4 regions of the Geobacillus sp. YF-1 genome follow, and region 2 is predicted to be linked to each of the others. Evidence: riboswitches for the same ligand, from Rfam matches in the RefSeq annotation. Region 2 holds a riboswitch; each other region holds the start of a gene.

Region 1 (5,008 bases), 390 kb from region 2:
TTTTGCTTTGATCATGCTGTTTGTTTTTGGCTTTCACCTTGGCTGGTTTCCAACCGGCGGCAGCGTGGACGTTCAGGTCGAGGAAGGGACGCTCGCTTACTATTTAAGCAAATTGAACCATCTCATGCTTCCGGCGTTGTCGGGAGCGCTGATTAACACAGTCATTACGATTCAATATTTGCGCAGCGAAATCGTCGATACGAAAGTGAAAGATTTCGTAAAAACGGCGCGGGCGAAAGGCGTGCCGGAGCGGCATATCTATTGGCGCCATATTTTGCGCAATTCGTTTTTGCCGATCGCGGCGTTTTTAGGGTATGAAATCACCGGACTTATCGGCGGTTCCGTGTTTCTGGAGTCGATCTACAGCTACCCGGGGCTTGGCCAGCTGTTTTTGCAGTCGATTATGCAGCGGGATTACAGCGTCGTGACGGCGCTCGTCATGATTTCCGGCCTGGCGACGCTCGTGGGCACGCTGTTGTCGGACATCATTTTGAGTGCGGTCGACCCGCGCATCCGGATTGAGTAGGAAAGGAGGAAGACGGCTGACATGAAAGCGGAAATCAGCGACCCAACGCCGGCTGGAGCGAACATCGAGAAAAGCCCTTCCGCCTTTTCGATCATGTGGCGGGAGGTAGTTCGGGATCGGCTCGCGCTTGGCTCGCTCATCATTTTAGGAATCCTTTTGGCGATCGTCTATGGCGTGTCACTCTTTTTGGATCAAGAGGAAATCGTGAAAGTCGATTTTCTTTCCATCTATTCTCCGCCGTCAGCGGAACACTGGCTTGGCACAGACTACGGGGGGCGCGACGTGTTTGGCCAGCTCATCATCGGCGCCCGCAACTCGTTTACGATCGGGCTGGCCATTACGCTTATTACCGGCCTCATCGGGCTGGCGATCGGGCTGATTGCTGGGTATTTTGGCGGCTGGATTGACAATGTCATTATGCGCATCATCGATTTCATTCTCGTTCTGCCGTTTTTGATGCTCGTTATTGTTTTTGTCGCCATTGTGCCTAAATATAATGTATTGACGTTCATTTTGATCATGAGCGCGTTTTTGTGGACGGGCAAAGCTCGGCTGATCCGCGCCAAAACGCTGGCCGAGCGCGAGCTGGATTATGTCAGCGCGTCAAAAACGCTCGGCACGCCGGATTGGAAAATCATTATTTTTCAAATTTTGCCTAACCTCAGTTCGATCATTATCGTCAATTTGACGTTAAATTTGGCGGGCAACATCGGCATCGAGTCTGGGCTCACGTATCTTGGCTTCGGGCTGCCGGAGAGCACGCCGAGCTTGGGCACGCTCGTCAGTTACGCGACCAATCCGGATGTGCTGCAAAACAAATGGTGGGTTTGGTTGCCTGCATCATTGCTTATTTTAGTGATGATGCTGTGCATAAATTTCATCGGCCAAGCGTTGAAACGTGCGGCTGATGCAAGACAACGATTAGGATAAGGGGGAGAAAATGTGAAGCAAAGATGGTTGGCGGCTCTCGCCGCGCTCTTGCTCGTGCTCGCCGGGTGCACGGGCAAATCCGACACAACGAGCGGAAAGGGCAACAACAACGAAAAACCGGCAGCTCAGAAGGAAGACATCAGCAAATTCCCGATGACGGTGAAAAACGACGGGAAAATCATTGACGGCGGCGTGCTGAAATACGGCCTTGTGTCCGACACGCCGTTTGAAGGGACGCTCAGCTATGCGTTCTACACGGGAACGCCCGACGCGGAGATTTTGCAATTTTTTGACGAGTCGCTTTTCCGAACGAACAGCGACTATGAGATTACGAATGACGGCGCTGCCACATACGAGTTGTCGAAAGACAAAAAGACGATGACGATCCGCATCAAAGACAACGTCAACTGGCATGACGGCCAGCCGGTGACCGCCGAAGACTTGGAGTACGCCTATTTGGTCATTGGCAGTAAAGATTACACGGGCGTCCGCTATGGCGATGCGCTCATCCAAGGCATCGTCGGGATGGAAGAATATCATAGCGGCAAAGCGAATAAAATTTCCGGCATTAAAGTCATCGACAAAAAGACGTTGACGATTACATGGAAACAGGCCAATCCGTCGGTGTTGACCGGCATTTGGGCGTATCCGCTGCCGAAGCATTACTTGAAAGACATTCCGATCAAAGACTTGGCGAAATCGGATAAAATCCGGAAAAACCCGATCGGCTTCGGACCGTTCAAAGTGAAGAAAATCGTTCCGGGCGAGTCGGTCGAGTTTGTCCGCAATGATGACTACTGGGCCGGCAAACCGAACTTGGAAGGCGTCATTTTGAAAGTCGTCAGCCCGCAAGTCGTCCTGCAAGCGCTGAAAAAAGGCGAAATTGACGTCGCCGAGTTCCCGACCGACCAATATTTGAACGCGAAAGGGACGAAAAACATTCAGTTTATCGGCAGAGTGGACCTAGCGTACAACTATATCGGCTTTAAACTCGGCCACTGGGATGCGAAAAAGCAGGAAAACGTCATGGACAATCCGAAATTCCAAAACAAAAAACTGCGCCAAGCGATGGCGTACGCCATCAACAACCAAGAGGTGGCCGACCGCCTGTATCATGGTTTGCGCTTCCCGGCGAACACGCTCATTCCGCCGTCGTTCCCGGGCTATCATGACAGTTCGATCAAAGGGTATACGTACAATCCGGAAAAAGCGAAGCAATTGTTGGATGAAGCGGGGTATAAAGATGTGGATGGCGATGGCCTCCGCGAAGACCCGAACGGCAAAAAATTCAAGATCAACTTCTTGGCGATGAGCGGCGGGGACATCGCTGAACCGTTGGCTAAATTTTATATGCAATGCTGGAAAGATGTCGGCCTCGATGTTCAGCTGGTGGACGGACGCTTGGCGGAGTTCAACTCCTTCTATGATATGGTCGAAAAAGACGATCCGAAAGTGGACGTTTACGCAGCCGCGTGGGGGACGGGCACGGACGTCGATCCATACGGATTGTATGGACGGAACGTCATGTTCAACTACTCGCGCTGGGTGAATGAGAAAAACGATGAACTGTTGGAAAAAGGCCATTCTGAACAGGCGTTTGACAAAGAATATCGCCGGAAAATTTACAGTGAATGGCAAAAATTGATGAACGAAGAAGTTCCGGTCATTCCGACGTTGTATCGTTCGGCCATTTATGCCGTCAACAACCGCGTCGCCAACTTCACGGTCGATCCGGGATCGAAACTGACGTGGAAAGATGTCGGCGTCACGTCCGAGCAGCCGGAAGTCGAACAATGACGATTGCCGCCTTTGATGATGTATGATAAGATAGAAGACAAATTGCATACGTCTTATCAAGAGTGGGCGAGAGAACGGGCTTGATGACCCCACAGCAACCTGCCGCTGGCAAGGTGCTAACACCCGCAAAGCGATGTCGCTTTGGATGATAAGAACGGCCACCCCCTTTCGCGTCATTCCGAGGCGGAAGGGGGGTTTTTGATGATGGGAGGTGAGGGGGAAGCAGTGGCCGAACGACTGTCGCTCCGCGCTTGCATGGCAGCGCATTTGCCGGCGGCGACGTTTGCCGTTCACGTCATGCGCTGCGTGCGGACGGAGCTCATCCGGTTCGATCGGCAGGCGGTGGTGCATATCGACCGCGGGGACGGATATGTCCATTTGTATGGGGAAGCGCAAGGAACGATGTTTTCCATCGTGCTGACGAACGATGAGGCGGAGGAATGGAAAGCGGAAGGACCGTATGCTCTTGACCGCTATGTATGGATGGAGCTAGGAAAAAAGGACATTTTTCCACCGCGAATGACCCCGTATTTGCGGGCTGTGTTTTCCATTGAATTGTAGAACATGAGAGAAAGGAAGAACAGCGAATGGCAGTCAAAAAATTTGAACACGTCGGCATCCAAGTGAAAGATATCGAAACATCGAAAGCATTTTATCAAAACGTCGTCGGCCTCGAGCTGCTCAGCGAGATGATTCATACGAACGGGACGATGAAACTGGCGTTTTTGGGGCTTGACGGGCAAGTCATCGTCGAACTCATCGAAGGATACAATCCGGATTTGCCGACGGAAGGAAAAGTGCATCACGTCGCATTTACGGTCGAAGGCATTGAGCAAGAGAAAGAGCGGCTCGTGTCGCTTGGCGTTCCACTCGTTTGGGAGGACATTACCGAGCTTCCGAACGGGGCGAAATATTTGTTTTTCCTCGGCCCGGACGGGGAATGGATCGAATTTTACGAGCCGGAGCGATCTGCACAATAAACACGGGCGGTCCGCTGTTTGGACCGCCTATGCATTTGCCGTCTGGCCGTTAGGGCCTCGTGCCGCGCATTCTCTCGCCAGTCTTGTCCATCACTAAGCAGCCATCTTCCTAAATAAGAGTCGTCGTTCTCTCTATTCAATGGTATACTAGAAAAAGAGAGGGGGAGATGTGTAGTGGAAGAAACGATCGTTCACGCCATTCAAGACGACTATCCGGATGAATTCGCTTGGTGCTATGGCTGCGGCCGTTTGAATGAGACGGGCCACCATTTCCGCACCGGATGGCAAGGGGACAAGACGGTGACCGTATACACGCCGCGCCCCGAACATACAGCCATCCCTGGATTTGTGTACGGCGGATTGATCGCCTCGCTCATCGACTGCCACGGCACCGGTTCAGCGGCGCTGGCGTTGCACCGGAAAAACGGCCATGAGCCGGGCAGCGGGGAGACGCCGCCGCGCTTTGTCACCGCTTCGCTGCACGTCGATTTTCTCAAACCGACGCCGCACGGGGTGCCGCTTGTGGCCATCGGCACGGTGACGGAAATTCATCCGAAAAAATGGCAAGTTGACACCGAAGTGTTCGCGAACGGTGAATTATGCGCCCGCGGGCAAGTCGTCGCCGTTGTGATGCCGAAAACGTTTGTCCGCCCTTAACAAACAGCAAAAAGCGCCGAAAAGCCGCTGTTTTTGGCAGCGCTTTCTTCGGCGCTTTGCCGCCGAGGGCGGTTAGGAACTGAGCGCCCCCTGCAGTTCGGCTCGCGCTGGCGGGCAA
Region 2 (5,008 bases):
TCGGCGATGATTTCGCCCCACGGGTCGATGACGAGCGAATGGCCGGCAAAGACGTTGTTCGGGTCGCTTCCGGCCCGATTGCAAGCGATGACGTAGCATTGATTTTCAATCGCTCGCGCCATCAGCAGCGTCCGCCAATGGTGAAGGCGAGGAAGCGGCCATTCGGCGACGACAAACAGCACTTCCGCCCCGGCTAAAGCATGGACGCGAATCCACTCCGGAAAGCGGATGTCATAGCAAATGACTCCGGCGCACGACAGCCCGTCAAGCGAAAATAAGCCTGGCGCGTTTCCCGGCTGCAAATACAAATGCTCATCCATCAGTTGGAACAGATGAAGTTTGCTATATTCACTGACGATTTGGCCGCTTCGGTCGGCGACGATCATCGTGTTCGTCACACCGGCGGCGGTTTTTTTGGCGACTGAGCCGGCGACGAAATGGACGCCATATGTTTGCGCCAGGCGGGAGGCGAACGCTTTCGCCCGCCCGGCATCGTCATCGGCAATTTCGTCCAAGCGCGTCAAGTCATAGCCGGTCGTCCATAGTTCCGGAAGCACGACGATGTCGGCTCCTTCGTTGGCGGCGGATTGCACGGCTGTTTCGGCTTGCTGTTCGTTCGTTTGCGGATCGCCAAACGCGATATCGAGCTGGAGGCACGCGATGCGGATGGTCATTGTTTTTCACCCCAATGAAAAAATTTGCTTTACATTTTGCTTTTTACGATATATGATGTTGCACTAGAATTTCAAGAATTTTTCAAGAAGGTGTGGGCGATGACGATCGAATTTCCTTTTTCCGAACTGCTTGAACAGCTGCCGAAGCAGTTTTTTGCTTCGCTTGTCGCCAAAGTGGGAGAGAAAATCAAGGCCGGGCATGATGTCATTAATTTAGGGCAAGGCAATCCGGACCAGCCGACGCCGAAGCATATTGTCGAGGCGATGCAGCGGGCGGCGGCCAACCCGAAATACCATAAATACTCGCCGTTTCAAGGCTACTCGTTTTTGAAAGAAGCCGTTGCCGCCTTTTATGCACGCGAGTACGGAGTTGAGGTCGACCCGACCCGCGAAGTCGCCATTTTGTTTGGCGGCAAGGCCGGGCTTGTCGAGCTGCCGCTTTGCCTCGTCAACCCGGGCGATGCGGTGCTCGTCCCGGATCCGGGCTATCCGGATTACTGGTCGGGAATCGCGCTCGCCCGCGCGCGGATGGAAATGATGCCGCTTGTCGCCGAGCAGCAATTTTTGCCCGATTACAGCACCATTCCGGCGGCGGTTGCCGACCAAGCGAAACTGATGTTTTTAAACTATCCGAACAACCCGACCGGTGCGACGGCGACAAAAGAATTTTTCGCCGAGACGGTGGCGTTCGCCGCCAAGCACGGCATCGCCGTCGTGCACGACTTTGCCTATGGGGCGATCGGTTTTGACGGCAAAAAGCCGGTTAGCTTCCTCGAAGTTGACGGGGCGAAAGATGTCGGGGTGGAAATTTACACGTTTTCGAAAACGTACAATATGGCCGGCTGGCGCGTCGCGTTTGCCGTCGGCAACGAGCGGATCATTCGGGCGCTTGAGCTGCTGCAAGATCATTTGTACGTCAGCCTGTTCGGCGCCGTCCAAGAAGCGGCGGCCGCAGCACTTCTCGGCCCGCAAGATTGCGTCAACGAGCTTGTCGCGCTGTATGAAGCGCGCCGCAACGCCTTCATCGCCGCGTTGCGCGAGATCGGCTGGGAAGCACCGGCGCCGTCCGGGTCGTTTTTCGCCTGGCTCCCCGTACCGAAAGGGTGGTCGTCCGCCGAGTTTGCCGATGTGCTCCTTGAGCGGGCGCATGTCGCCGTCGCTCCGGGCATCGGCTTTGGCGAGCACGGCGAAGGGTATGTGCGCGTCGGCCTGTTGACCGATGAGGCGCGGCTCTGTGAAGCGGCCGAGCGGATCGGACGGCTCGGGCTGTTTTGAAAAAAATGATTGACAACGGCGGCAAAGGCTGTCATAATTCAAAGTAAATTTGCCATACTCGCCAAAATCGTTTGACAAGTGTATAGTTACGCAAGCATTCTTATCAAGAGCAGGCGGAGGGACGAGCCCAATGAAGCCCGGCAACCGGCTTGGTACATTCAAGCACGGTGCTAATTCTTGCAGCGGAAACGCTGAGAGATAAGAAGAGCGCCATAAACGAATGACGCCTCTTCTTATGAAGAGGCTTTTTTCTTTGGAAAGAGGGATGAATGATGAGTGCAGTGATGGCAACGTATTTGCTTCATGACGAGAAAGACATCCGCAAAAAGGCGGAAGGAATCGCGCTCGGCTTGACGGTCGGCACATGGACCGACTTGCCGGCGTTGGAGCAGGAGCAGCTTCGCAAACATAAAGGGGAAGTGGTCGCCGTTGAGGAGCTTGGCGAAAGCGAGCGGGTAAACGCGTATTTTGGCAAGCGGCTGAAGCGGGCGATCGTCAAAATCGCCTATCCGACGGTCAACTTCAGCGCTGATTTGCCGGCGCTTTTGGTGACGACGTTTGGCAAATTGTCGCTTGATGGGGAAGTGCGGCTGCTTGACCTTGAGTTTCCGGACGAGTGGAAGCGGCAATTTCCGGGGCCGCGCTTTGGCATCAGCGGCATTCGCGAAAAAGTCGGGGTATATAACCGCCCGCTGTTGATGAGCATTTTTAAAGGCATCATCGGCCGCGATTTGGCGTATTTGACGTCCGAATTGAAAAAACAGGCGCTTGGTGGCGTCGACCTAGTCAAAGATGACGAAATTTTGTTTGACAGCGAGCTTCTTCCGTTTGAGAAGCGGATTACGGAAGGAAAGGCCGCGCTTCGGGAAGTGTACGAACAAACGGGCAAACGGACGCTGTACGCCGTCAACTTGACCGGCAAAACGTTTGAGCTGAAAGAAAAAGCGAAACGGGCCGCCGAGCTTGGCGCCGACGTGCTGTTGTTTAACGTGTTCGCCTACGGGCTTGATGTGTTGCAAGGGCTGCGCGAGGATGAAAACATCACCGTCCCGATTATGGCGCATCCGGCGTTTAGCGGCGCGATCACGCCGTCTGAGTTTTACGGGGTCGCCCCGTCGCTGTTGCTCGGCAAGCTGTTGCGGCTCGCCGGGGCTGATTTCGTCCTGTTCCCGTCGCCGTACGGCAGCGTCGCTCTCGAGCGCGAGCAGGCGCTTGGTATCGCAAGGGCGCTCACCGATGACCAAGAGCCGTTTGCGCGCGCCTTTCCGGTGCCGTCGGCCGGCATTCATCCGGGGCTCGTGCCGCTTCTTTTCCGTGATTTCGGCCTTGACAGCATCGTCAACGCCGGCGGCGGCATTCACGGCCATCCGGACGGGGCGATCGGCGGCGGGCAGGCGTTTCGCGCGGCGATCGATGCGGTGTTGGCCGGTCGGCCGCTCCGCGAAGCAGCTGTTGAAAACGAGGCCCTACAAAAAGCGATCGACCGCTGGGGTGCTGTTGAGGTGGAAGCATGACGAGGCAGCTTGTTCTCTTTTGCGATTTTGACGGCACGATTACGGAAAACGACAACATTATCGCCATTATGAAACAGTTCGCCCCGCCGGAGTGGGAGGCGCTCAAAGACGACATTCTCGCTGAGCGCATCTCCGTTCAGGAAGGGGTCGGGAAGATGTTTTCCCTCCTTCCGTCTTCGTTAAAGGGCGAAATCGTCGATTTTCTGCGGCGCACCGCCCGTTTGCGCGAAGGGTTTCGCGAATTCGCCGCTTGGACGAAAGAGCAGGGCATTCCGCTCTATGTGGTGAGCGGGGGGATCGACTTTTTTGTCTACCCGCTGCTTGACGGGATCATCGAACGAGAGCGCATTTTTTGCAACGGATCCGATTTCAGCGGCGCGACGATCCGCATCACGTGGCCTTACGCGTGCGACGGTGAGTGCCAAAACGGCTGCGGCTGCTGCAAGCCGTCGCTCCTTCGCAAGCTTTCCCGCCCGGACGGGTATCATGTCGTCATCGGCGATTCGATTACGGACGTAGCGGTGGCGAAGCAAGCGGATTACGTGTTGGCGCGCGATTTTTTGCTCCAAAAATGCCAAGAGCTTGGCTTGCCCCATGCGCCGTTTGCGACGTTTTTTGATGTGATGGATCATTTGCAGCAGGTGGAGGTGGTCGTATGAGCCTCGTCGTGCAAAAATGGAACGAGCTCGCCGAGGTGAAGGCCGAGCTTGCCGCCCGCGACTGGTTTTTCGCGACAAGCGGTAATTTATCGATCAAAGTGACAAACGATCCGCTCACCTTTCTTGTCACGGCCAGCGGCAAAGACAAACGGAAGCAGACAGACGAAGATTTTCTGCTCGTTGATGGTGATGGAAACCCGGCGGAAGACACGCATTTGAAGCCGTCGGCGGAGACGCTGCTGCATGTTGAGATTTATCGGCGGACGAAGGCCGGCTGTGTGTTGCACGTCCATACGGTCGACAACAACCTCATTTCCGACGTGTACGCCCAAAACGGGGAAGCGGTTTTTTCCGGCCAAGAAATCATCAAAGCGTTCGGCATTTGGGAGGAAAACGCCGCGGTGCGCATTCCGATCATTGACAATGACGCCGACATCCCGACGTTGGCCGCTAAATTTGCGAAACATGTCGACGGCGATACGGGCGCGGTATTGATCCATAACCACGGCATCACCGTCTGGGGCCGCGACGCCTTTGAAGCGAAAAAACATTTGGAAGCATGGGAGTTTTTGTTCCGCTGGCAAGTAAAGCGGCTGCTTTTGCAACGGGCCGGCTTGCCAGTTGGTTGATCTATATTCATTTCCAAGGAGGATGAAAACGATGGCAGTCATTAAAGTGAAAAAAACTGGTCAAGTGATTGAGGGAGAGGACAACGTCCGCGCGTTTTTAAACAGCCAAGGTGTCTTGTACGAGCATTGGGATATCTCAAAGCTGCCGGAACATTTGCGCGACAAGTATGTGTTAAGCGATGAAGAGAAAGCGGAAATTTTAGCGGCATTTAAAGACGAGATCGAAGACTTGGCGGCGCGCCGCGGCTACAAAACAT
Region 3 (5,008 bases), 220 kb from region 2:
CCACTAATACCTCAATGGCACGCAGCTGCCATGAATACAGCTTATCCATCGCCTTGCTGGAATGAGAGGCGCGAAGGAAAGGAAAACAAAGCAGTGCCAACAGTACAAACCCAGCTCCAACAAGTGATAAAGCAGTGCTTGAAAAGGACCATCCTTCCCCTAAGTGGGCCATGCGTTGATAAAATTGCTGTTGCCAGTGAGCAACGTAATCATCCATATGCGCAAGATAAGAAAGCGACAACCCATACATCCGAACCGCTTGGCGGGACAATTGCAACAGCGGCATTATCGCCGCAAGCACAGCATACCCGATCGCCAATGAGGCCATGCGAAAGAACAAAGCTGAACATACACGAGCCGCTCTAGTTGTTGAACCGCGCATCATATGCGATATGACATACAGAAGCAGCACCATCGCTTGCCCAAGCCATACCCACACCGCTCCTCTCACCCCAAACTTGGCGATCAAGCCGACAGAGGGAGGGAGAAACAACGGCGATAGACGCAGCAAAGACACCGCATAGTGAAGGCCTAGCAACCGCCTCCATACGTGATCATCCCGCACACTAGACAACCGCAAATAGTCAAAATGGTAGCGGCGCTCCAACGCCTCTTTTGACTCCAGCGAAACCCCGATTAAAGGACCGACCGATAAAAAGAAAAGAATCAACATCGTCACAACAGGACGAAACATCATTGTCGATCGAAAACAGATCACTGCAACGAGCGCCGACGAAATGAGCCATTTCGTCGCTTCCAACAACAACAGTGTCGTCCGCGGGGAAAACGGTGATTTTCGCTGTAAAGGGGCGATACTGCTTCGCTGTTTTTGGAGATACCATAGCCATACGAGTCTCACGGCTCTTCCCCCTTTCATCTCATAGGAACGGCAGGGGCCTTTCTCCTCCTGCCGGTTTCCATGTTACCATGCAATTGCCGCTTTTTTTCCCCGCTCAGCCACGATTTTTTTTCACCGTTGCTACAAACGCTGACCAACCAATTTCCAAAATGGCATCGACTCCGCCTGACAAAATCGCAGTAATTCCAAGAATCATCGAAACGAGCGTGGAGCCGGTCAGCACGATCGAAACAACAGTTGTAGCAACTGCTTGCGACACGCCGAGCGTTCCGGCAATAAGCGTGAACTACTCGGATTTCAAATCCGATCGGACTTTATTTTATTTTCCGCAATAAACGCGAATAAACGATCCCATAAACAAGAACGGCCGCAATCAATGCGATTTTTCCCCACATTGGCGTCTTAGCCGCTTTTAAGCCAAAGGCAAGGACAATAAACAACACAAACGGCAGGCTAATGAGAATAAAATACGGCCACGACCATCGTTTCATTTCTTTCACTCCTGTCTGTGACGCCATTTCTATTAAATTCCTTGTTACCATCATCCATTTTTTTATTGTACACTTTGACTCTTAAAAAAAAGAGAAATGGGTTGACGTTTTTCGTCTTTTTTTAACATATTTCGACATTTTTTTGTGCTATCGAAACAAAAGGCTCTTCACTAAAAGTTGTACTTGATTTTTTTCATGACACATCTTAACTTAATGCATCCACGAAAGAACAGAAGCCAATCATTTTTTGCCTACACCTGTTCAGAGAAGTGCACGTTGTGGTGATGAACCAAGCAAAAAAGCAATTGGTAAGAAATTGGTGTCAGCGCAAGGAGATGTTCAATAGCCAAAACACAATAGAGTGTGTGACAACGGTTTTTCACCAGCCTCAATCGAAAAACAGCGCATGGCTTCGTTGAACATCGGCCACTGGAGAATGTCTTTCCCTGCTGAACGTTCGATTGGCAAGCAAAGAGAAAACATCGATTGCCCGCATGGCGGCAGGTGTTTGTAGCGCTATTTCCGATTTTTACAATCATACTATAGATGAGCAAATTCGCTAACACAAATTGACAACTAAACAAAAAAGGAGACATAACAAAAAACAGCTCCATGTCGCCTAAGGGGTGCCCTGTTTGTCTCTTAGGGTATGGAAATTACTGAAAAATACTCATCTACAGAATCATACAAGAGTTCCTTCTCCCTTGATCGGGCAAATCTTTGGCAAATTTCTTGCTTCACTGTATTGAATAATTTCAAAAAATACATTAAATTATATAGTAATCACCCAAACGGGACGATACAATTGGATACGAATTTTCTTATCAAGAGAGGGGGAGGGACTGGCCCAGTGAACCCTCAGCAACCTGGCCGCGGCCAAGGTGCTAAATCCAGACAGGCAGCAGCCTGGAAGATAAGAAGAAGCGAACGGAAAGTCTTCTTCTTATGGAAGACTTTTTTCTTTTACTTGCCAAGAAACGGGGGAATGGAACATGGGATTGCTTGATGAGCTGAAACAACGCGTGCTGATCGCCGACGGGGCGATGGGGACGCTTCTCTATTCGCATGGGGTTGACCGTTGTTTTGAAGAATTGAATCTATCGAAACCGGAAGACATCGTCCATATTCACGAAGCCTATATCGCCGCGGGCGCCGACGTCATCCAGACGAATACCTACGGCGCCAACTATGTGAAACTCGCCCGCTACGGCTTGCAAGATGAGGTGCCGGCCATCAACCGGGCGGCGGTGCGGCTCGCCAAACAAGCCGCCAACGGTCGGGCGTACGTGCTCGGGACCATCGGCGGACTGCGCACGTTAAACAAAAGCGCCGTGCCGCTTGATGAAGTGAAGCGGACGTTCCGCGAGCAACTGTTTGTCTTGCTCGCCGAGGGGGTCGATGGCGTGCTGCTCGAGACGTATTACGATTTAGAAGAGTTGGAGACGGTGCTCGCCATCGCCCGCAAAGAGACGGACTTGCCGGTCATCGCCCATGTGTCGCTCCATGAAGTGGGCGTCTTGCAAGACGGCACGCCGCTCGCTGACGCCCTCGCCCGCTTAGAAGCGCTTGGCGCCGATGTCGTCGGGCTCAACTGCCGGCTCGGGCCGTACTATATGCTTCAATCGCTCGAGGAAGTGCCGCTGCCAACGCACGCCTTTTTATCGGCGTACCCGAACGCGAGCCTCCCCGACTATCGCGACGGCCGGCTCGTCTATGAGACGAATGCCGAATACTTCGAGGAAACGGCGAAAGCGTTTCGCGACCAAGGGGTGCGGCTGCTCGGCGGATGCTGCGGCACGACGCCGAACCATATTGAAGCGATGGCGCGGGCGCTGCAAGACCGGACGCCGGCAACGGAAAAAACGGTCAAACGGCGCGCCGTGTCGGTGTCGGTCCAATCCGACGCCCCATCGGCAGCGACGCCGCTTCCCGAACTTGTCCGCGCCCGCCGCTCGGTGATCGTCGAGCTCGATCCCCCGAAAAAATTGGGCATTGACAAATTTCTCGCCGGGGCGAAAGCGCTCCATGACGCCGGCATTGACGCGCTGACGCTGGCTGACAACTCGCTCGCCACACCGCGCATCAGCAACGCCGCCGTCGCGACCATCATCAAAGAGCGGCTCGGCGTCCGCCCGCTCGTGCATATTACGTGCCGCGACCGCAACTTGATCGGTCTGCAGTCGCACTTGATGGGCCTGCATACGCTCGGCATCACCGACGTGCTCGCCATTACCGGCGACCCGTCAAAAATCGGCGACTTCCCGGGAGCGACATCGGTGTACGATTTATCGTCGTTTGATTTAATCCGCTTGATCCGCCAGTTTAATGAAGGATTGTCGTATTCGGGCAAACCGCTCGGACAAAAAACGAACTTCTCGATCGGCGCAGCGTTCAATCCGAACGTCCGTCACTTGGATAAGGCCGTCGAACGGATGGAGAAAAAAATTCAATGCGGCGCCCACTATTTCTTGACCCAGCCGATTTATTCGGAAGAGAAAATCGTGGCCGTGTACGAAGCGACGAAACATTTGGACGCGCCGATTTACATCGGCATTATGCCGCTTGTGAGCGCGCGCAACGCCGAGTTTTTGCATCATGAGGTGCCGGGCATTACGCTGTCCGACGACATTCGCGCCCGCATGGCCGCCTGCGGCGACGACCCGGTGCGGGCGGCGCGCGAAGGAATCGCCATCGCCAAAGCGCTCATTGATGCGGCGTTCGACTTGTTTCACGGCATTTATTTCATTACGCCGTTTTTGCGCTACGACATGACCGTGGAGCTCGTCCGCTACATTCACGAAAAAGAAGCGGCTGCGAAAGAAAGGAAGGTTGTTCATGGCTGACCTCATCTTCGAACAACAGCTGCAGCGAAAAATTCTTGTCATCGACGGCGCCATGGGCACCATGATCCAAAGCGCCAACTTATCAGCCGCCGACTTTGGCGGCGAGGCGTATGAAGGGTGCAACGAATACTTGACCATCACCGCTCCGCACGTCATCCGCCATATTCATGAAGCGTACTTGGAAGCCGGCGCGGACATCATCGAAACGAACACGTTCGGGGCGACGCGCATCGTCCTTGATGAATACGGGCTTGGCCATTTGGCGCTCGAGCTGAACATCGAAGCAGCAAAGCTCGCCAAACAAGCGGCCGAGTCGTTCGCAACGCCCGACTGGCCGCGCTTTGTCGCCGGTTCGATGGGGCCGACGACGAAAACTTTGTCGGTCACGGGCGGAGCGACGTTTGACGAACTCGTTGCCGCCTATGAAGAACAGGCGCGCGGACTGCTTTTGGGCGGCGTCGACCTTCTCCTTTTGGAAACGTGCCAAGATACCTTGAATGTCAAAGCGGGATTCATCGGCATTTCCAAAGCGTTTGAAGCCGTCGGCCGCCGCGTGCCGCTCATGATTTCCGGCACGATCGAACCGATGGGTACGACGCTTGCCGGGCAGGCGATCGATTCGTTTTTCATCTCGATCCGCCACATGAAGCCGATCGCCGTCGGCTTAAACTGCGCGACCGGTCCGGAGTTTATGACCGACCATTTGCGCACGCTCGCCTCGCTTGCCGACACGGCGGTCAGCTGTTACCCGAACGCCGGCCTGCCGGACGAAGAAGGGCATTACCATGAAACACCGGAGATGCTCGCGGAAAAAA
Region 4 (5,008 bases), 1.4 Mb from region 2:
TGAAGCGGCCGATTTTGACGGATGGCGAGCGGGTGATCGTCGGGTTTCGCGAGTCGGCGTATGAATCGTTTTTTGGACAGGCGCCGGCCGTGAATCGGTAATGAGTTCGCCATCCGGGCACGGCGGAACGGCAACAGCGAAAGGGGCAAACGGGGGTTGTTCCGCCGGTTCGGGCGGTCGGCGTAGACAACGGTTTTCGACAGGGCGGGTGCGAAGCCCAAAAATTTTTCGCCGGCCGAACAGACAGACGGTGAGTTTTCGCGGAAAATCGGTTATGATGAAGAGGAGCACACTTTTTTGTCGCAATGGAGGGATTCGATGAACACGCCAAAGGAACTTCGCTATACGAAAGAGCATGAGTGGGTGCGCGTCGAAGGAGAACACGTGCGCATCGGCATTACGGATTACGCGCAATCCGAGTTGGGGGATATCGTCTTTGTCGAACTGCCGGAAGTGGGCGCGCAGCTGAAAGCGAACGAGCCGTTCGGCAGCGTTGAGTCGGTGAAAACCGTCTCGGAGCTGTACGCGCCGGTCAGCGGAACGGTCGTCGAAGTAAACGAGGCGCTCAACGATCATCCGGAGTATGTCAACGAATCGCCGTACGAGAAAGCGTGGATGATCGTCGTGAAACCGAGCGACACCCGTGAGATTGACCAATTATTGACAGCGGAACAATACGAAGCGATGGTGACGGAAGGATAAACATGGCCGTCATTTTCGGCTCAATTCGGGCACCCTATACATATGGAAGAAATGAAACAAGGGGGTGCGAAAGATGGCGCTGCAATCGGCGCGCATCGATGTGACCGATCGGGTAATCGGCAAATGGAACGGCCGCACGCTTGATTTGTATGCGGAAGGGGAGCTGATCGGCCATGTTCCGCTTCCGGAGACCGTTCCGTTAAAAAGCGGCTATACAGTGCAAAATGGAAAAGTTTACAAAGACGTGACCGCTACCGTTGAGCCGGGGCAAAAATATGTCGACTGCGACGGGGAAGCGGGCTGGTGTTGAAAGGCAACGGTGGATGGCCGTTGCTTTTTTTCAACCTTTGGCTCGCATCGATCATACAATAGAGCAACATTGGTGGAGTTAGGTGGGGCGGATATGCGACAAGTGGAAAAGGTGATCATCGTCGAGGGGAGATCGGATAAACAAAAGGTGGCGGCGGTGTTGAATGAACCGGTCGTGATCGTGTGTACGAACGGGACGATCAGCGATGCCCGCTTGGAAGAGTTGGCCGACGAGTTCGAAGGCCAAGATGTATACGTGCTTGCCGACGCCGATGAGGCGGGGGAGAAGCTGCGCCGCCAGTTTCGCCGCATGTTTCCCGAAGCCGAACATATTTATATTGACCGGGCGTACCGGGAAGTGGCGGCCGCTCCGCTTTGGCATTTGGCACAAGTGTTGCTGCGCGCCGATTTTGAGGTGCGCATGGAATGGTTGATGAAGGGGGGAAGCGGGTGAACGCGATCGATCGCAATGAGCTCAGAAAAACGATCGAGAACGAGCCGCTTTTGGCGCTGTATTTGTATACCCCGCTATGCGGCACATGTCAATTGGCGCGGCGGATGCTCGTGATTATCGAGCAGCTATTCCCGACGTTGCCGTTTTACGAAACGGATATCAACTATATTCCCGAGCAGGCCGTGGAGTGGCAAATTTCCAGCGTTCCATGCTTGCTTCTTTTTGTTGACGGAGCGATGGCCGGCAAATGGTATGCGTTCCCTTCCGTCACCGATTTGTATGAGCAACTGCAAGCCCGGCTGCCGCGTTGACTGTCCCCTTTTTTGACTCCGTTTGACACATTTCTTGGGAAATGACAAAAACGGCGTCCGTTCGTCAACAGGCTGTCGAGATTTTTGTAAAGGATTCTTGCCCCCACATATGGAAATAGAGAACAAAGGACATGGGGGTGATGGTCAATGGAAGTGCGTGAGTTTGTGGAACGGTTCATCGAGCGGATGCAAATGTTGCGTCATTTGTTGCCGATTTTGCCGGACGAGCAGTTATGCGTTCGGTTTGAAAGCGACGGGGAGGCCGCTTCCGTCTTGCTTGGCAAAGAGCCGGCCATCGTTGAGTGCGAGAACGATGAACGAAACACGTTGACGGTGCGCGGTTCGAAGGAAGCGCTCGCCTCCTTGCTGAGCGGTGAGCTGAAGCTGCAGCAGCTCGTCCGGCTGCAAGAAGTGCACGTATCGGGAAGCTTCCGCCATTTATTGCTGCTGGAGTCGCTCCTCCATTTGGCCAAGCCGTATCGGCATGTCGGATAAAAAATGGGTTGACACGATTCGACATCCGATGATACAATCACATTCGTAACCAAATTGAATACATTCGCGTTGCGCTCTTATCAAGAGAGGTGGAGGGATGTGCCCAATGAAGCCCGGCAACCGTCAGCGCTTGCGCTGAAATGGTGCCAATTCACACAAAGCAGCCTGCTTTGAGAGATAAGAGACGGAATGGTAGACAATACCTTTCTGTTCTCCGCGGGCAGAAAGGTTTTCTTTTTGCGCTTGCTTGGGCGCTGGGCGTGAACAGCCCGCTTCGGCTGCTTGCGCGGGCGCGCTCGGCGGCGGGGCTTGCGCCTGCTGGCGAACGGGAAGCGCACGGCAAGAAAGGAAGGTGAAACGATGATCACCCTTGAACAGGTGACGAAAGTATACCAAGCGGCCAACGGTGCGGTGACAGCCGTTGACAACGTGTCGCTTGAGATTCGCGAAGGAGAAATTTTTGGAATTATCGGCTACAGCGGGGCCGGAAAAAGTTCGCTCATTCGGCTGTTAAACGGATTGGAAAAACCGACGAGCGGTCGGGTGATCGTCGCCGGCCGCGACATGGCGCGCGTGAAAGGTCGGGAGCTTCGAAACGCCCGTCAGGAAATCGGCATGATTTTCCAGCATTTCAACTTGCTTTGGTCGCGCACCGTCAGGGAAAATATCGCTTTTCCGCTCGAGATCGCCGGTGTTCCGAGAGAGGAACGGCAAAAGCGCGTCGATGAGCTCATCCAGCTTGTCGGTCTCACCGGGCGGGAAGAGGCGTATCCGTCGCAGCTGAGCGGCGGGCAAAAGCAGCGGGTCGGCATCGCGCGGGCGCTCGCCAACAATCCGAAAGTCCTGCTTTGCGATGAGGCGACGTCCGCCCTCGATCCGCAGACGACGGACGCGATTTTGGATTTGCTCGTTGACATCAACAAGCGGCTCGGGCTGACGATCGTGCTCATCACCCATGAAATGCACGTCATTCGCAAAATTTGCGACCGCGTCGCGGTGATGGAAAGCGGCAAAATCGTCGAACAAGGCGACGTGCTGCACGTGTTCCGGAACCCGCAGCAGCCGATTACGAAACGGTTCGTCAAGCAGCTGGTCGAGCCGGAGGAAACCGAAGAAGCTGTCTCGCATCTGTTCGGCCAATACCCGAACGGGGTGATCGCGCAGTTGACGTTTGTCGGCGCCGCCGCTGGACAGCCGCTCATTACGCAAGTCGTCCGCCAATTTGCTGTTGATGTCAACATTTTGCAAGGAAAAATTTCACAAACCCATCAAGGCGCCTACGGCGTGCTGTTTGTGCACATCGACGGGGCGGCGGATGAAATCGGTCGGGCGCTCGACTATATTCAAGACCAACAAGTGGCGGTGGAGGTGATTCACGATGCTCGCTAACCTCCTGCCGAACGTGCAATGGGAAACGATGTGGGCGGCAACGGTCGAGACGCTGTACATGACCGGCATGGCGGTCGCCGCCACGTTCGTCCTCGGAGTGGTGCTTGGGCTGCTGTTATTTTTAACGGCAAAGGGAAACCTATGGGAGAACCGGCTGGCCAATACGGTCATCGCGGCGTTCGTCAACATTTTCCGCTCCATTCCGTTCATTATTTTGATCATTTTGCTTATTCCGTTTACGAAATGGCTCGTCGGGACGATGCTCGGCGCCAACGCGGCGCTGCCGGCGCTCATCATCGGTGCGGCGCCGTTTTACGCCCGCATGGTTGAGATCGCCCTCCGCGAAATTGACAAAGGGGTCATTGAAGCGGCGCAGGCGATGGGCGCCTCGACGTGGACGATCATTTGGAAGGTGCTTTTGCCGGAATCGTTGCCAGCCCTTGTCTCGGGGATTACCGTCACCGCGGTGTCGCTTGTCGGCTATACGGCGATGGCTGGCGTTGTCGGCGCCGGTGGACTTGGGAATTTGGCGTATTTGGAAGGATTTCAGCGCAGCCATAACGATGTGACGTTTGTCGCGACCGTGTTGGTGCTTGTGATTGTCTTTGTCATTCAGTGGATCGGTGACATTGTCACTTCCAAAATAGATAAACGATAAAAGGAGGAAAAAATCGATGAAAAAATGGCTTGGCGTGCTGTTCGCTTCCGTCTTGGTGTTCGCCTTGGCGGCTTGCGGCGGCAACAACAACGCCGCCGATGAGGGTGGCAACGGCAAATTGGTAAAACTGAAAGTCGGCGCCTCGAACGTGCCGCATGCGGAAATTTTGGAAAAAGCGAAACCGATTTTGAAGAAAAAAGGCATTGACTTGGAGATCATTACGTTCCAAGACTATATTTTGCCGAACAAAGCGTTGGCCGACAAAGAAATTGATGCCAACTACTTCCAACACATTCCTTATTTAGAGTCGCAAATGAAAGAGCATGGCTACCAATTCGTTAACGCCGGTGGCATCCATATTGAGCCGATCGGCTTGTACTCGAAAAAATACAAAAGCATCGAAGAGCTGCCGGACGGCGCAACGATCATCATGAGCAACTCGGTCGCCGACCACGGCCGTATTTTGTCAATGCTGCAAGAAAAAGGGCTCATTAAACTGAAACCGGGCGTCGATAAAACGAAAGCGACGGTGAACGACATCGTCGAAAATCCGAAGCATTTGAAGTTTAAGGCCGATGTCGACGCTGGGCTGCTGCCGCAAATTTACAAAAACGGCGAAGGCGATGCGGTGCTGATCAATGCCAACTATGCGCTGGACGCCGGCTTGGATCCGGCGAAAGACCCGATCGC

The links. Region 2 has a riboswitch for S-adenosylmethionine ahead of mtnW (2,3-diketo-5-methylthiopentyl-1-phosphate enolase). Riboswitches for the same ligand answer to the same signal wherever they lie in the genome.
Positions count from the first base shown of each region.
Region 1: another riboswitch for S-adenosylmethionine. It lies ahead of ACTVIM_RS06685 (hypothetical protein); the one in region 2 lies ahead of mtnW (2,3-diketo-5-methylthiopentyl-1-phosphate enolase).
Region 3: another riboswitch for S-adenosylmethionine. It lies ahead of ACTVIM_RS03610 (bifunctional homocysteine S-methyltransferase/methylenetetrahydrofolate reductase); the one in region 2 lies ahead of mtnW (2,3-diketo-5-methylthiopentyl-1-phosphate enolase).
Region 4: another riboswitch for S-adenosylmethionine. It lies ahead of ACTVIM_RS14825 (methionine ABC transporter ATP-binding protein); the one in region 2 lies ahead of mtnW (2,3-diketo-5-methylthiopentyl-1-phosphate enolase).

Region 1 covers NZ_CP199850.1:1,320,815-1,325,822, forward strand. Annotated here, with positions in the region: gene opp4B (oligopeptide ABC transporter permease) at 1-526, shown strand, start outside; gene ACTVIM_RS06675 (ABC transporter permease) at 548-1,456, shown strand; gene opp4A (oligopeptide ABC transporter substrate-binding protein) at 1,469-3,253, shown strand; SAM riboswitch class I at 3,304-3,408, shown strand; gene ACTVIM_RS06685 (hypothetical protein) at 3,458-3,814, shown strand; gene ACTVIM_RS06690 (VOC family protein) at 3,841-4,233, shown strand; gene ACTVIM_RS06695 (PaaI family thioesterase) at 4,408-4,890, shown strand.
Region 2 covers NZ_CP199850.1:932,133-937,140, forward strand. Annotated here, with positions in the region: gene ACTVIM_RS04715 (carbon-nitrogen family hydrolase) at 1-674, opposite strand, end outside; gene ACTVIM_RS04720 (pyridoxal phosphate-dependent aminotransferase) at 774-1,949, shown strand; SAM riboswitch class I at 2,047-2,154, shown strand; gene mtnW (2,3-diketo-5-methylthiopentyl-1-phosphate enolase) at 2,222-3,463, shown strand; gene mtnX (2-hydroxy-3-keto-5-methylthiopentenyl-1-phosphate phosphatase) at 3,460-4,122, shown strand; gene ACTVIM_RS04735 (methylthioribulose 1-phosphate dehydratase) at 4,119-4,751, shown strand; gene ACTVIM_RS04740 (1,2-dihydroxy-3-keto-5-methylthiopentene dioxygenase) at 4,783-5,008, shown strand, end outside.
Region 3 covers NZ_CP199850.1:716,321-721,328, reverse strand. Annotated here, with positions in the region: gene ACTVIM_RS03625 (hypothetical protein) at 1-859, opposite strand, end outside; gene ACTVIM_RS03620 (uberolysin/carnocyclin family circular bacteriocin) at 954-1,118, opposite strand; gene ACTVIM_RS03615 (hypothetical protein) at 1,174-1,350, opposite strand; SAM riboswitch class I at 2,169-2,270, shown strand; gene ACTVIM_RS03610 (bifunctional homocysteine S-methyltransferase/methylenetetrahydrofolate reductase) at 2,343-4,193, shown strand; gene metH (methionine synthase) at 4,186-5,008, shown strand, end outside.
Region 4 covers NZ_CP199850.1:2,984,381-2,989,388, reverse strand. Annotated here, with positions in the region: gene ACTVIM_RS14855 (arsenate reductase family protein) at 1-101, shown strand, start outside; gene gcvH (glycine cleavage system protein GcvH) at 319-702, shown strand; gene ACTVIM_RS14845 (YusG family protein) at 776-1,012, shown strand; gene ACTVIM_RS14840 (toprim domain-containing protein) at 1,106-1,465, shown strand; gene ACTVIM_RS14835 (thioredoxin family protein) at 1,462-1,776, shown strand; gene ACTVIM_RS14830 (hypothetical protein) at 1,924-2,271, shown strand; SAM riboswitch class I at 2,346-2,455, shown strand; gene ACTVIM_RS14825 (methionine ABC transporter ATP-binding protein) at 2,632-3,660, shown strand; gene ACTVIM_RS14820 (methionine ABC transporter permease) at 3,650-4,318, shown strand; gene ACTVIM_RS14815 (MetQ/NlpA family ABC transporter substrate-binding protein) at 4,335-5,008, shown strand, end outside.